Regions from separate parts of the Herbidospora sp. NBRC 101105 genome, predicted to be linked through region 1. Evidence: riboswitches for the same ligand, from Rfam matches in the RefSeq annotation. Region 1 holds a riboswitch; each other region holds the start of a gene.

Region 1 (3,201 bases):
ACTCGTAGGCGAACCAGGCCGTGGCGCTCACGAGCGTGATCAGGATCGTCGCGAGGGTGAAACCGCTGCCCTCAAGTGACGTCAGGTCGTCGGGGTTGAACGACGGCTGCGTGACCACCAGGGCCGTGATGGCGAACGACAACACGGCGAACACGACGCCGATGATGAGGCCGTCGACGATGCGGGCCACGAGCCGCTGCCACCAGTCGGCGAGGGGGGCCGGCACACCCGGGGGAAGGGCGTGGGCCGGGTAGCCGGGGTTGTAGGCGGGGGCGGAGTACTGCTGCTGGCCGTAGGTGCCCTGGGGCTGGCCGGGGTAGCCGGGCTGCTGCTGGTAGGACGGGGCCTGCTGCTGGCCGTAGCCCTGCTGGGGCTGCTGGCCGTATCCCGGCTGCTGCTGCCCATAGCCGGGCTGCTCGCCGTAGCCCTGCTGCGGCTGCTGGCCGTAACCCGGCTGCTGACCGTAGCCCTGCTGAGGCTGCTGCCCATAACCAGGCTGCTGGCCGTATCCGGGCTGCTGCTGACCGTAGCCGGGCTGCTCGCCGTAGCCCTGCTGCGGCTGCTGTCCATATCCAGGCTGCTGCCCGTAGCCCTGCTGAGACTGCTGCCCGTAACCAGGCTGCTGGCCGTAACCGGGCTGCTGTCCATAGCCGGGCTGCTGCTGCCCGTAGCCCTGCTGAGACTGCTGGCCGTAACCGGACTGCTGGCCGTAGCCCTGCTGCGGGTATCCCTGCTGGGGCTGCTGGCCGTATCCCTGCTGCCCCTGCTGGCCCTGCTGGGCGTAGGGGTCGTAGCCCTGTTGCTGCTGGCCGTAGACGGGCTGCTGGCCGGTGCCCCCGGTGGGGTTGCGGCTCACGATCGTCATGTCCGGGTCATAGTCCTGCGCGGGCTTGTCCTGGCCTTGCTGCCCTTCACGGTCGTCCGGGCGGTATGGCGGCTGGGCGCTCACCGTGTCACCTCACTTCGAGTACGCATGCGGTACACGTGAGACACGCACGCTTGACATAGCCAAAAGTATCGATAGCCGGATCTACAGTCACCTTCCCGGCCCGTTATGACCACCGTCAAGCACGCGGTTCCAAGTGCAGGATCATGCGTGTATTGCCCAAAGTGTTGGGTTTCACATGTTCAAGATCGAGGAATTCCGCGACGCCTTCGTCGTAGGAGGCGAGCAGTTCGGCGTACACCTCGGGAGAGACGGGGGTGCCGTTGATCTCCCGGAAGCCGTGGCGTTCGAAGAACGGGACCTCGAAGGTGAGGCAGAAGACGCGGCGCACCCCGAGTTCGCGCGCGGTCGCTATGAGGGCCCCGACGATCTCGTGGCCGATGCCCATGCCGCGGCAGGCCGGGTCGACCGCGACGGTGCGGATCTCGGCCAGGTCCTCCCACAACACGTGGAGCGCGCCGCAGCCCACCACCGCGCCGTCGAGCTCGGCCACCCAGAACTCCTGGACGTCCTCATAGAGCGTGACGGTGCTCTTCTTGAGCAGCCGGGGACCCGACCCGGAGTAGGAGTCGACGAACCGGCGGATCGCCCGGACGTCGGGGGTACGCGCGCGGCGGACCTTGACCATGCAAGGACCTTAACGGTCTCGCACAAATCGACGAAGCTCCCGGTCACACGTGGCGACCGAAACCCCCGTGGTCACCTGGGTTACAGTGGTCTCTTGCGTGATCTGTCCGTGATTGTTCGGTTGTCGAACCTAGACAGAAATCGCAGTTCCGGTTGAGCACGAACATGACGTGCACTAATGTCCAGGCGGCCGAGTCCTCCGCCTGAGGCGGAGGAGCCGGGGAACCACCCGGGCCGCCTCCGCGCGGCCCGACGGGGTGAATCCGCAAGGTAGGGCTGCTTCCGTCCGAACCCGTCAGCTAACCCGGCAGGCCCTCTGGAAGGAGCATGGTTGTTTCGTCGAACCGTCCGCAGGGTCGTGTTCGTGGGCTCGGCGCTGGCCCTCATCACCATCTGCGCCCCGGTGGTCTCCGCCACCGCCGACCCCGAGCCCACGCTGAAAGAGCTCACCGCCGAGGTCGAGAAGCTGCACGAGGAGATCGAGTCGCTCACCGAGCAGTACAACGGTGAGCGCGTCAGGCTCGACGAGGCCAAGCGCTCGGCCGCGGCGGCCAAGAAGACGCTCGACACCAGTGAGGCCGACCTGGAGGCCCGCCGCAAGCGCGCGATGGTGTTCGCCACCAACGCCTACATGACCGGCGGCGCCAGCGGGATCTCGCTGATGAACGCCCCCAACCCCGACGCCTACATGGACGTCGCCTCCACGACCTACGCGCTCCAGTTGCAGAGCGGCGAGGAGGTCGTCCAGCTCACCAAGGCGCGCAAGGCCGCCGAGCGGGCGCGCGTCAGCGCCAAGGCCCGCCAGGACGAGGTGAGCAAGCTCATCAAGAGCCTCGACAAGCGCGAGAACACGATCCGCGGCCTGATCAAGAAGACCGAGAGCCGGCTGTACGCCCAGGTCGCCGGCCAGGTGTCGGTGGCGAAGCGCCTGAGCCTGCCGGTCGTCGGCGACGGCAAGGCCGCCCAGGCGGTCAGGTGGGCGCTCACCCAGCAGCTCAAGCCCTACGTGTGGGGCGCCGAAGGACCCAACTCCTACGACTGCTCCGGCCTCATCATGGCGGCCTACGCCACGGTCGGCATCAGCATCCCCCACTACACCGGCAGCCAGTGGACGGCGGGCACGCACGTCTCACGCGAGGACATGCGCCCGGGCGACCTGGTGTTCTTCTACAACGACCTGCACCATGTGGGCCTCTACATCGGAGGGGGCTACATGATCCACGCTCCTCGCACGGGTGACGTCGTGCGGGTCGCGGCGATCGGCAACAGGCCGTTCGCGGGTGCCGTGAGGATCGCCGACTAAATCAAACGCCGTCGGGCCGCCCATGCGACGGCCTCGATGGCGGTGGCGACGCCGATGCGGTCGCAGATGCCGCGCAGCCGACGACGAACCGTCCGGCCGCTGACATCAAGGCTTCGCCCGACACGGTCGACGGTCACGCCCTTGGCCAGTTCGGCCAGCAGCAGCAACTCGTCGTCGGTCAGGCCGACGCGCTCGGTCTCGGAAACTGACATCGTGAGCCCCTCTCCCACGACGGATGATTCTCGCCACCCCTCAGGGAAGGTAAACGTCGGGGAGAAAGGACGTCAAGCAGCGGTATTGACACGCTCAGGCGTATGTGAACGCC
Region 2 (3,201 bases), on a different contig from region 1:
ATCTCCCGCGCCGCCGCCCACCTGGTCCGGCCGGGCAGCGCGGTCGCCCTGTCGGCCGGCACCACGACCTGGACCTTCGCCCACCACCTCGTCGACGTGCCCGACCTGACCCTCATCACCAACTCGGTCCGGGTGGCCGAGGTGTTCCATCGGTCCGGGCGGCCCGGCCAGACGGTCGTGCTGGTGGGAGGCGTGCGCACGCCGTCCGACGCCCTCGTCGGGCCGATCGCGGTGCAGGCGATCAGGTCGCTCAACGTCGACACGCTCGTCCTCGGGGTGCACGGCATGAACGCGCGGGCCGGATTCACCACCCCCAACCTGCTGGAGGCCGAGACCGACCGCGAGCTGGTGGCCGCCGCGCAGCAGCTCGTGGTGCTGGCCGACCACACCAAGTGGGGCACCGTCGGCATCTCCACCATCGCCCGGCTCGACCGGGCCGATGTTCTCGTCACCGATTCCGGCCTGGACAAGGAGGCGCGCGACGAACTGGCCGGCCACGTCGGCGAGCTGATCGTCGCCGAACCCGCATGAACCGCCATCTGACCCACCTGGCCGACGGCCGGGAGCTCATCTACTTCGACCTCCACGAGCGCGACCACTCCGCCAAGGACCTGCGCGACCTGCCGCCCCGGCCCGACCCCTCGGAGCTGCGGCACGACCCGGTGCTCGACGAGTGGGTGGCCGTCGCCGGCCACCGGCAGACCCGCACCCATCTCCCCCCGCCCGAGGAGTGCCCCCTCTGCCCCGGCCGCCCCTGGTCGGAGATCCCCTCGGCCTACGACGTGGCCGTGTTCGAGAACCGGTTCCCCTCGTTCAGCGGGCCCATCGGGCGCTGCGAGGTGGTCTGCTTCACCGACGACCACGACGCCTCGTTCGCCGGCCTGAGCGACGAGCGGGCCGGGCTGGTGATGGACGCCTGGGTCGACCGCACCCGCGAGCTGTCCGCGCTCGACGGGGTGGAGCAGGTGTTCTGCTTCGAGAACCGGGGCGCCGAAATCGGTATCACTCTCCCCCATCCGCACGGGCAGATCTATGCGTATCCCTATGTGACACCCCGCACCCAGCGGATGCTCACCGTCGCCCGGCCCGGCTCGCTCGCGGCCGTGGTGGCGGAGGAGCGTGCCGGGGAGCGGGTGGTCGCCGCGAACGACCACTGGACGGCCTTCGTGCCGAGGGCCGCCCGGTATCCGTTCGAGGTGCACCTCTATCCCCACCGGCAGGCGCCCGACCTGCCCTCGCTCACTCCCGAGGAGCGGGCGGCGTTCGGGCCGCTCTACACCGGGGTGCTGCGGGCCCTCGACGGGTTGTTCGGGGTCCGTATGCCGTATGTGGCCGCCTGGCACCAGGCGCCGGTTCGCTGGGGAAGGGAGGTGGCGTACGTGCACATGGAGCTCTTCAGCATCAGGAGGGCGCCGGAGAAGCTGAAGTACCTGGCAGGTAGCGAATCCGGTATGGGAGCGTTCGTCAACGACGTGCGGCCCGAGGAGGCGGCCTCTATGCTCAGGGCTGCATCGGGAAAGATGGGGCGCCAGATCACGGATTGATCTCCGTATGGTCGCAACTTTAAGTAGCACTTGCCTCGTCTTTACCATTACTATCCACACGAACCCGCCGAGACCTCGGCGGACTGCCTAATCCCGGGCGTGTCGCCCGGGAGCCGGGGACCCACCAGAACCTGGGGTGCAGGCGCGATCGAGCGCCCGGGCTTCTCCGCCCGAATCCGTCAGCTAACCCGGCCGGCGCAAGGAGAGGAGTGGGCGCTGCCCGCCACGACGCACCGACGCAACCGCCGGTTGTTCCTCCTTCCGGTGGCGGCCCTGGTGGCCGCTTTCTGCGCCGCGCTGGTGCCCGGCCCCGCCGTCGCGGCCCCCAAGCCCGACGCCGACAAACTGCGCAAGCAGCTGTCGAGCCTGGAGAAGAAGGTCAACTCGCTGATCGCGCAGTACCACGCGGCGCGCGACGACCTCGCCAAGGCCAAGACGGCGTCCAAGGCCGCCCAGGAGAAGCTGGAGAAGGCGCACGCCGACTTCGCGGCGGCCCAGCGCGAGATGGCCCGGCTGGCCGGGCTCAGCTACCAGTCGGTCCCCGGCAACGGCGGGATCGTGCTGCCGCCCGGCATGGGCATGTCGCCGCTCGCGATGCAGCTCGGCAACGAGCAGGCCGCGATCGTGCGCAACTACAAGCAGAAGGAGCAGGCGCGGGCGCAGGCGGCGGCCGAGGCCAAGGGCCTGATCGCCGAGATCGACAAGAAGTCCAAGGACATCGAGAGGCGCCGCGTGGAGGCGGAGGACCTCATCGACGACATCAAGGACCGGCTCGACGACCTGATCCCGATCGGCCCCGGCAAGCTCGCCAACGGCGGCTGGGCCCCGCAGCTGCCGACCGGCGCCGACAACATCACCGCCCGCACCCGCCTCATGCGCGAGGAGGCCAAGGCGGCCTTCAAGCTGAACAACTCGATCGGCTGCTTCCGCGTCGACACCATGGGCGAGCACCCGCTCGGCCGCGCCTGCGACTTCATGATGACGACCGGCGGCGCGATGGCCACGGGTTCGGCCAAGATCCTCGGCGACCAGCTCGCCGAGTGGGCCCTGAAGAACCGCACCAAGCTCGGCGTGAAGTACGTCATCTGGCGGCAGCGCATCAACAGCGGCACCGGCTGGCGCTTCATGAGCAACCGCGGTGGCAACACCGCCAACCACTACGACCACGTTCACATCTCGATGTTCTGAGCCCCGACCCCACCGGCCGGCCCGCCCTGACCCCGCGAGCCGACCGCGCACGACTCCCCCGCCCGCCCCGGCGCCGAGCCCGCGATCGACCCATCGCGAACCCGGCCCGCACCCGCCATGAACCGACCCCCCGGATGGCTGGAACCGCGTCAGACCCCCGCGAAACGGCCGCCCCGCCCAGGGAGTTCTCAGGCAGAAGCACTACCCTGACCCCAAAACCCCCACAAAGCTCATCGAACCCCCCGTAAGCTCTCAAAGACCAACTGCCCCACCCCACGATCACGCGGGTGTGCGCGCCCTGCCCCCGCGGTGCGCACGCCCGCGTGATCATCCTTCGGAACCCGAAGTAAGTGATCACCTACAGAAGCGCCCGAAGGTTTACCCGGATTCGATAACGATCATGTTTCGGCATTTATCCGGGCGCTGGTTACACGCACGTGAATTCTGCTGCAAAGAACCGTCGCCCGGA
Region 3 (3,201 bases), on a different contig from region 1:
CCCGACCCAGGTCTGTCCGGTATGGAGGGGGTTTCGGGCGTGCGTGGGCGGGTACCGGCCGTGGCTGGTTTTGCGGCGTTCGTTCTGCTTCTTCCGATCACGGGGGCGGCGGCCGATCCCAAGCCGACCATCCCCCAGGCCAAGGCCAAGCTCGCGAAGCTGAACAAGCAGGCCGACCAGTTGGTCGAGGAGTACAACCAGGCCAACGAGAAGTACAAGAAGTCGAAGAAGCAGTACGACCTGATCAACGCCGGCTTCAAGAAGCAGAACGTGAAGGTCGAGACGCTCCGGGCGGGCGTGGTGGGCCTGGCGGTCTCCAGCTACCAGACGGGCGACATCCGCAGCCTCTCGGGCATGTTCGGCACCGCGGCCCCCCAGAACGCCCTCAGCGGCATGGCGATCATCAACCAGCTCGCCACCAGCCGCCAGCTCCGGCTCACCGAGTTCGAGGACGCCATCGCGGGCCTGAAGCAGCAGCGCGACCAGCGCAAGGCGGCCTTCGAGGAGGCCGCCGAGGTCCGCGCCGACCTGGCGGCCAAGAAGAAGAAGACCGACAAGATGGTCGACGAGCAGATGAAGCTGCTCCGCGAGCTGGGCGCCTTCAACCCGGGCAACCCGCAGAGCACCGGCCAGGTCTACAACGGCCCCGCCTCCGGCAACGCCCGCGCCGCCCTCGACTTCGCCTTCGCCCAGATCGGCAAGCCCTACCAGTACGGCGGCACCGGCCCCGGCGCCTGGGACTGCTCCGGGCTCGTCCAGGCCGCCTGGCGGGCCGGCGGCGTGAGCCTGCCGCGCACCAGCTACGAGCAGTGGGCCTGGGGCAAGAACCGCCAGGTGCCGATCAGCGACCTCCAGGCCGGAGATCTGGTCTGGCACAGCGGTTTCGGACACGTCGGCCTCTACACCGGACAGGGCTCGGTCGTGCACGCGCCGCAGACCGGCGACGTGGTGAAGATCACCCCTCTTGCGCAGTACAACCCCGACAAGGCCGTTCGTCCCTAGCGTGTCGTATGGGGCTTTTTTCGGGTTCTGTGACAAGGGGTGTGACCAGAGTCACATCACCCTCCTAAATCCCGCGATATGCAGGCGTTTTCGAATAGCGCCGGAGTTTATCTGATCTTTATCTTCTGCCAAAACTTTGCCGACTTATGGCGGAGTCGGTAACTTCTGGCTTCGCGACGAGCAAGCCATGCCGTCCGCGGACAGTCCGGCGCGTAGCCGCCGATGTCTTAATAAAGATCCATGTGTCGCACGTCACGCGACACAGCCGAATCCATGCAGCCAGGAGGCATGGAGCCGGGGACCCAAAAGGTTCCCCAGCGGAGCCAGGGGTGAATCGGTGAGAATTCCGCGCCGTAGGGCTACTTCCCTGCCCGAATCCGTCAGCTAACCCGGTAGGCATCAGAGGAAGATCCAAGGAGCAATCCTGTCCACAACCCCCGCATGCCTGTCCCGCATCGCCCGCCTCTCCCTTGGCGGCGTCACGCTCACGGCCTCGGTCGGAGCGGTCGTGGCGCCTCCCGCGCGGGCCGATGAGGTGACGGTCACCGTCACGAGGAACACCACGGCGGTCCCGGCCTCGGGAGAGGCGGCGCCCGCCGCTCCCTCGGCCGCGAAGACCCAGGCCAAGAGCAGGTCCGCCAAGCGCGTCAAGAAGCTCAGCAAGGCCCAGCGCCAGCGGGTCCAGGCGAGCAAGGCGGTGGCCGTCGCGAAGAAGCAGATCGGCGACCCCTACCGGTGGGGCGCCACCGGTCCCGGCGCGTTCGACTGTTCCGGCCTGGTCCAGTTCGCCTGGCGCAAGGCGGGCGTCAAACTGCCCCGTACCACCTGGTCGCAGAAGAGCTCGGTGAAGAAGAAGATCAGCTGGAAGGCGATGCAGCCGGGCGATCTCGTGTTCACCAGCGGCGGCGGCCACGTGGGCATCTACGTCGGCCACGGCAAGATGATCCACTCCCCGAACTCCGGTTCGCGGGTGCGGATCGACAAGCTGGACACCTACCGCAAGCGCACCTTCGTGGGCGCGGTCCGGCCCGGGATCTAGACACCCCCGGCGAAGTACCGATCGGCCCCGTCCGCCTCCTTCCCGGCGGGCGGGGCCGCGGTGTTTGTACCATCCGTTGGCATGCGGTTCCTGGTGACGGTCAGTGTGCTGCTGGCCGTCCTGTCCGCCGGGCAACCCCCGAAGGTCCTGTACGGCCAGAGCTGGCCCGTCGCCGTCCACGGTCAGCATGTCCACGTGCTGGCGGCCGACCGGCGTTTCCCCGGGCTGGCCGGGGAGGCCGACCGGGCCGCCGAGGCCGTGGCGCGGGTGTGGGGCGCGCCGGTGACCGCCACCGTCCTGGCGCCCGCCACGACCGAGCGGGCCGCCGAGATCGCCCGTCCCGCCCCGGTGACCGGCATGGCCGCCCTGGCGGGCCCCGGCTTCGTGGTGATCGAGCCGCACGGCTGGGCCTCGCTCTCGGCCCAGGGGAGAGTGATCGTGCTCGCCCACGAGCTCACCCACGTCGCCACCGGGGCCGCGACCCGGCCCGACATGCCCGTCTGGCTCGTGGAGGGCTACGCCGACTACGTCGGCTACCGTGACAGCGGGCTGCCGACAGGGGTGGTGGCCGCCGAGCTCGCCGCCGACCGGCGGGCGCCACGGGAGCTGCCGACACGAGACGACTTCCGCGCGGGGGGCGCGCGGGTCCCGCAGGCCTACCAGGAGGCCTGGCTCGCCTGCCGCTACATCGCCGAGCGCTACGGCGAGGCCGCGCTGACCGCCCTCTACCGGGCGGCCCAGGCCGATCCGGCCACGGCGCTGCGGCGCACGCTGGGCGTCGGCGAGGCCGAGCTGACCGCGGCCTGGCGCGACTACGTGATACGAAGTGTTCCGGAGGCGGAGTGGAACGTACGGGGATGAAGGCCGCGGCCGTGGCCTTGGCGGGGCTCGGGGTGGCGATCGCCGCGGTGGTGGCGGTGACCACGCCGTGGCACGCGCTCGCCGCCGGCGCGCCCGAGGTGCGGCCCGATCCGGTCCGCGACTTCGGGGCCGCCGAGATCGCCCGCGCCGAGGCCTTCGACGCCGCCACCAGCCTGCCGTCCTACCTGTCGCTCGCCGTCACGCTCGTGATCGCGGGGGTGCTCGTCGCCACCCCGCTGGGGGCCCGGCTGATCGACCGGCTCCGGGGCCCCTGGTGGCTGCGGGCGCTGCTCGCGGTG
Region 4 (3,201 bases), on a different contig from region 1:
CCGCCGCTTCCACTACTCCAACCTCGGGTTCGGGTTCCTCGGCGAGGTGGTGGCGCGCGTCCGGGGCCGGGGGTGGGCGCAGGCCGTCCACGACGAGGTGCTGATCCCGCTGGGCATGCGCGACACGACCGAGCGGCCCCGGGTCCCGCACGCCACCGGATACGCCGTGCACCCGTGGGCCGACGTGCTGCTGCCCGAGCCCGAGCACGACGCGGTCGCGCTGGCCCCCGCCGGGCAGATGTGGTGCACCCCGGCCGACCTGGCCCGGTGGGCGATCTTCGTCGGCGGCGACGGCGCCGGCGTCCTGCGCCCGGCCACGATGGCCGAGATGCGCGAACCGGCCACCGTCGAAGACGGCCCGTCGTGGACCTCCGGCTACGGCCTGGGCCTGCAGCTGCGCCGCCACAACGGCCGCCGCCTGGCCGGGCACACCGGCTCGATGCCCGGTTTCCTGGCCACCGTGTGGGCCGACCCGTCCGACGGCGTGGGCGTGCTGTTCCTGGCCAACACCACCAGCGGCGTCAAGGGCAACGCCCTGACCGGCGACCTGCTCGACATCCTCGACGAGCACGAACCCGCGCTGCCGGCCGAATGGCGGCCCGCCCCGGTCGACGACGACCTGCTGGCCCTGACCGGCCCCTGGTACTGGGGGCCGGCCGCCTACGTCCTGCGGGCCCTGCCCGGCCGGGGCCTGGCCCTGACGCCGGTCGGCGAGACCGGGCGCGCCTCCCGGTTCGCCGCGCTCGCCGACGGAACCTGGCTGGGCCTGGACGGTTACTACGCCGGCGAGACGCTTCGGGTGGTCCGCACCGGCGAGGGCGTACACCTCGATCTCAACACCTTCGTGTTCACCCGCGAGCCCTATGGGCCGCCCGGACCGGTGCCCGGCGGGGTCGACCCGGAGGGCTGGCGCTGACGTTACCCCCACAATGTGTTGATTGTCCAAGTTTGACCGATTCTGGGCTTTGTACTACCTTCTGGGGAACTCGAGGCGGTGTGACCTACGTAACCGCAGGTCAGCCGCCGAAGGAAGACAACTAGAGATCGCCGAATCCGCGCGCCCCGCGCGGAACCGGGGAACCAGCGAGGACCCGGTGATCACCTGACTCTCCCGATCACCACGCACACCCACCGGGTCCTCTGGGGTGAATCGGCCTGTCTGCCCCTCAACGACAGGCCGTAGGGCGGCTTCCACGCCCGAGTCCGTCAGCTAACCCGGTAGGCGCATGGAAGCAAGGAGTCAACCCCACCCATGCGAGCCCCCAAACCTGGAATCCGCGCTGTCCTGGCAACCGGTCTGATGACGGCGGCCCTGGTCACCGGCGGCACCGTCGCCGCTGTCGACCTGACCCCCAACGCCGTCGCCAACGCCGAGGCCGCCGCCCCCGCGGGGACGGCACCCGAGGGAGTCACCCTGGCCTACAGCCCTCTGCTGGAGGTCGCCAAGGGACTGCCCAAGGTCAGCGCCCAGCAGGTGCTCAACCTCGCCACCAGCCAGGTCGGCACGAGCGAGAACATGTACGGCGGCGGCACCAAGTTCCACCACTGGTACATGAACTCCGAGCGCGCGGCCGAGACCATCGCCCGTGACGGCGGAACCCGCTACGGCTACGCCAACGCCCCCTGGTGCGACATGTTCGTCAGCTGGGTCGGCAACCAGCTGGGCATCAGCCCGGTGCTCGGCGAGGACGCCTACACCGTCCGCCACGCCGAGTGGTTCGCCGAGAACAACCGCTGGGGCACCGTCCCGGCCCCCGGCGCGGTCGTGTTCTTCGACTGGAACGGCGGAAAGGACATCCACGACATCCAGCACGTCGGCTTCGTCATCAAGGACAACGGCGACGGCACCATCGAGACCGTGGAGGGCAACACCGGCAACGGCGTGGTCGAGGTCCGCGAGCGGCAGACCGCCGACGTCGTCGGATACGGCTACCCCGTCTACACGGCCTGACCCCACGGCCTAGAAGTTCTCCCCCAGCCAGGCCCGCCAGGCGCTCTCCGCCAGCGGCCTGGCGATCTCCCCCGGAAAGGCGTGGTGCTCCGCGACGACGGCGTCGCGGTAGCCGTGGACGAGCGTGATCAGCGACGTCGCGGTCACCACGCACAGGAACCCCGCCTCGGCGAACACGACCTGCGCGTCGTCGGGGTTCAGGCCGGGCACCGCGACGCGGCCCTTCTCCGGTGGCTGCCCCAGAGAGAAGGCGTCGAGAAAGGCCGCCCACACCCTCGCGGCATCGGGGGTGGGGCGGCCGATCTCGAACAACGCGTAGTCGGCGGTCACGCCCGGGAAGTGCCGCAGGTAGGCCTCCAGCTTGCGCAGGTAGAGACCGTCGCCCACCGACAGCGCGTCGTACTGGTCCTCCCAGTCGCCGGTCAGCAGCCCCGAGTGCACGAACCGCAACACCGTGCTGCCGCCCGACCGGCCCTCCAGCAGGTATTCGAACGCCATGAACGACCCGTCGGCCGCCGTGTCGGTCGTGAACGCCAGCCGCTCGCCCGGCTCCCAGCCGGTCACGGTGGCGTGGGTGGTGAACCCGGCGACCGTCTGACGGCCCGCGCCCCCGACCCCGGGTTCGAAGTCGTTGGCTCCCATGAACCACGAGTCGACGCCCGGCCCGGTCGCGATCGCCTCCCACACCTCCTCGGTCGTGGCGGGCAGGACGATTTCCTCACGGACCTCGAACTCGTGTGCCATGCGGCTCAGCCTAGCGAGACAGGTTCCGGTAGGCCCTCACCGAGAGCGGCGCGAAGATCGCCGTGATGACCAGCGGCCAGGCCAGCGCCAGTTCGAGCGCGTGCGCCGCCGCCCAGGTGTCGTTGGCCCAGCCGGGGTTGCCGAACAGCTCCCGGGCCGCCGCCGCCGTCGACGACAGCGGGTTCCAGTCGGCGATCACGCCCAGCCAGCCCGGCATCGTCGCCGGGGAGGTGATGGCGTTGGACAGGAAGCCGATCGGCCACACCAGGATCTGCAGGGCCATCACCGCCTCCGGGTTGCGGATCTTCAGCCCGAGCCAGATCCCCGCCCACAACAGCGCGAAGCGCAACCACAACAGCAGCCCGACGGCCGCCAGCGCGTCGCCGAACCCGTTGCGGGCGCTCCAGCCGACGGCCAGGCCGCTGACGATCAGCACCGTCAGCGACAACACCGTGGTGAGCATGTCGGCCGCCGCCCGGCCCGACACCACCGCCGAGGAGGCCATC

The links. Region 1 has a riboswitch for cyclic di-AMP ahead of QSK34_RS15900 (C40 family peptidase). Riboswitches for the same ligand answer to the same signal wherever they lie in the genome.
Region 2: it holds a riboswitch for cyclic di-AMP, as region 1 does, so the genes downstream of both, QSK34_RS29565 (coiled-coil domain-containing protein) here and QSK34_RS15900 (C40 family peptidase) in region 1, are expected to answer to the same signal.
Region 3: it holds a riboswitch for cyclic di-AMP, as region 1 does, so the genes downstream of both, QSK34_RS02755 (C40 family peptidase) here and QSK34_RS15900 (C40 family peptidase) in region 1, are expected to answer to the same signal.
Region 4: it holds a riboswitch for cyclic di-AMP, as region 1 does, so the genes downstream of both, QSK34_RS08925 (CHAP domain-containing protein) here and QSK34_RS15900 (C40 family peptidase) in region 1, are expected to answer to the same signal.

The regions. Positions count from the first base shown of each region.
Region 1 is NZ_BSSX01000003.1:429,442-432,642, reverse strand. It holds gene QSK34_RS15910 (RDD family protein) at 1-865, opposite strand, end outside; gene QSK34_RS15905 (amino-acid N-acetyltransferase) at 1,065-1,574, opposite strand; cyclic di-AMP (ydaO/yuaA leader) riboswitch at 1,752-1,902, shown strand; gene QSK34_RS15900 (C40 family peptidase) at 1,905-2,876, shown strand; gene QSK34_RS15895 (LuxR C-terminal-related transcriptional regulator) at 2,873-3,088, opposite strand.
Region 2 is NZ_BSSX01000007.1:612,937-616,137, reverse strand. It holds gene QSK34_RS29575 (DeoR/GlpR family DNA-binding transcription regulator) at 1-531, shown strand, start outside; gene QSK34_RS29570 (galactose-1-phosphate uridylyltransferase) at 528-1,544, shown strand; cyclic di-AMP (ydaO/yuaA leader) riboswitch at 1,619-1,756, shown strand; gene QSK34_RS29565 (coiled-coil domain-containing protein) at 1,809-2,732, shown strand.
Region 3 is NZ_BSSX01000001.1:601,650-604,850, forward strand. It holds gene QSK34_RS02750 (C40 family peptidase) at 61-1,002, shown strand; cyclic di-AMP (ydaO/yuaA leader) riboswitch at 1,256-1,416, shown strand; gene QSK34_RS02755 (C40 family peptidase) at 1,511-2,041, shown strand; gene QSK34_RS02760 (gluzincin family metallopeptidase) at 2,123-2,902, shown strand; gene QSK34_RS02765 (M48 family metallopeptidase) at 2,899-3,201, shown strand, end outside.
Region 4 is NZ_BSSX01000001.1:2,007,905-2,011,105, forward strand. It holds gene QSK34_RS08920 (serine hydrolase domain-containing protein) at 1-916, shown strand, start outside; cyclic di-AMP (ydaO/yuaA leader) riboswitch at 1,036-1,240, shown strand; gene QSK34_RS08925 (CHAP domain-containing protein) at 1,301-1,951, shown strand; gene QSK34_RS08930 (SRPBCC family protein) at 1,961-2,695, opposite strand; gene QSK34_RS08935 (ABC transporter permease) at 2,706-3,201, opposite strand, start outside.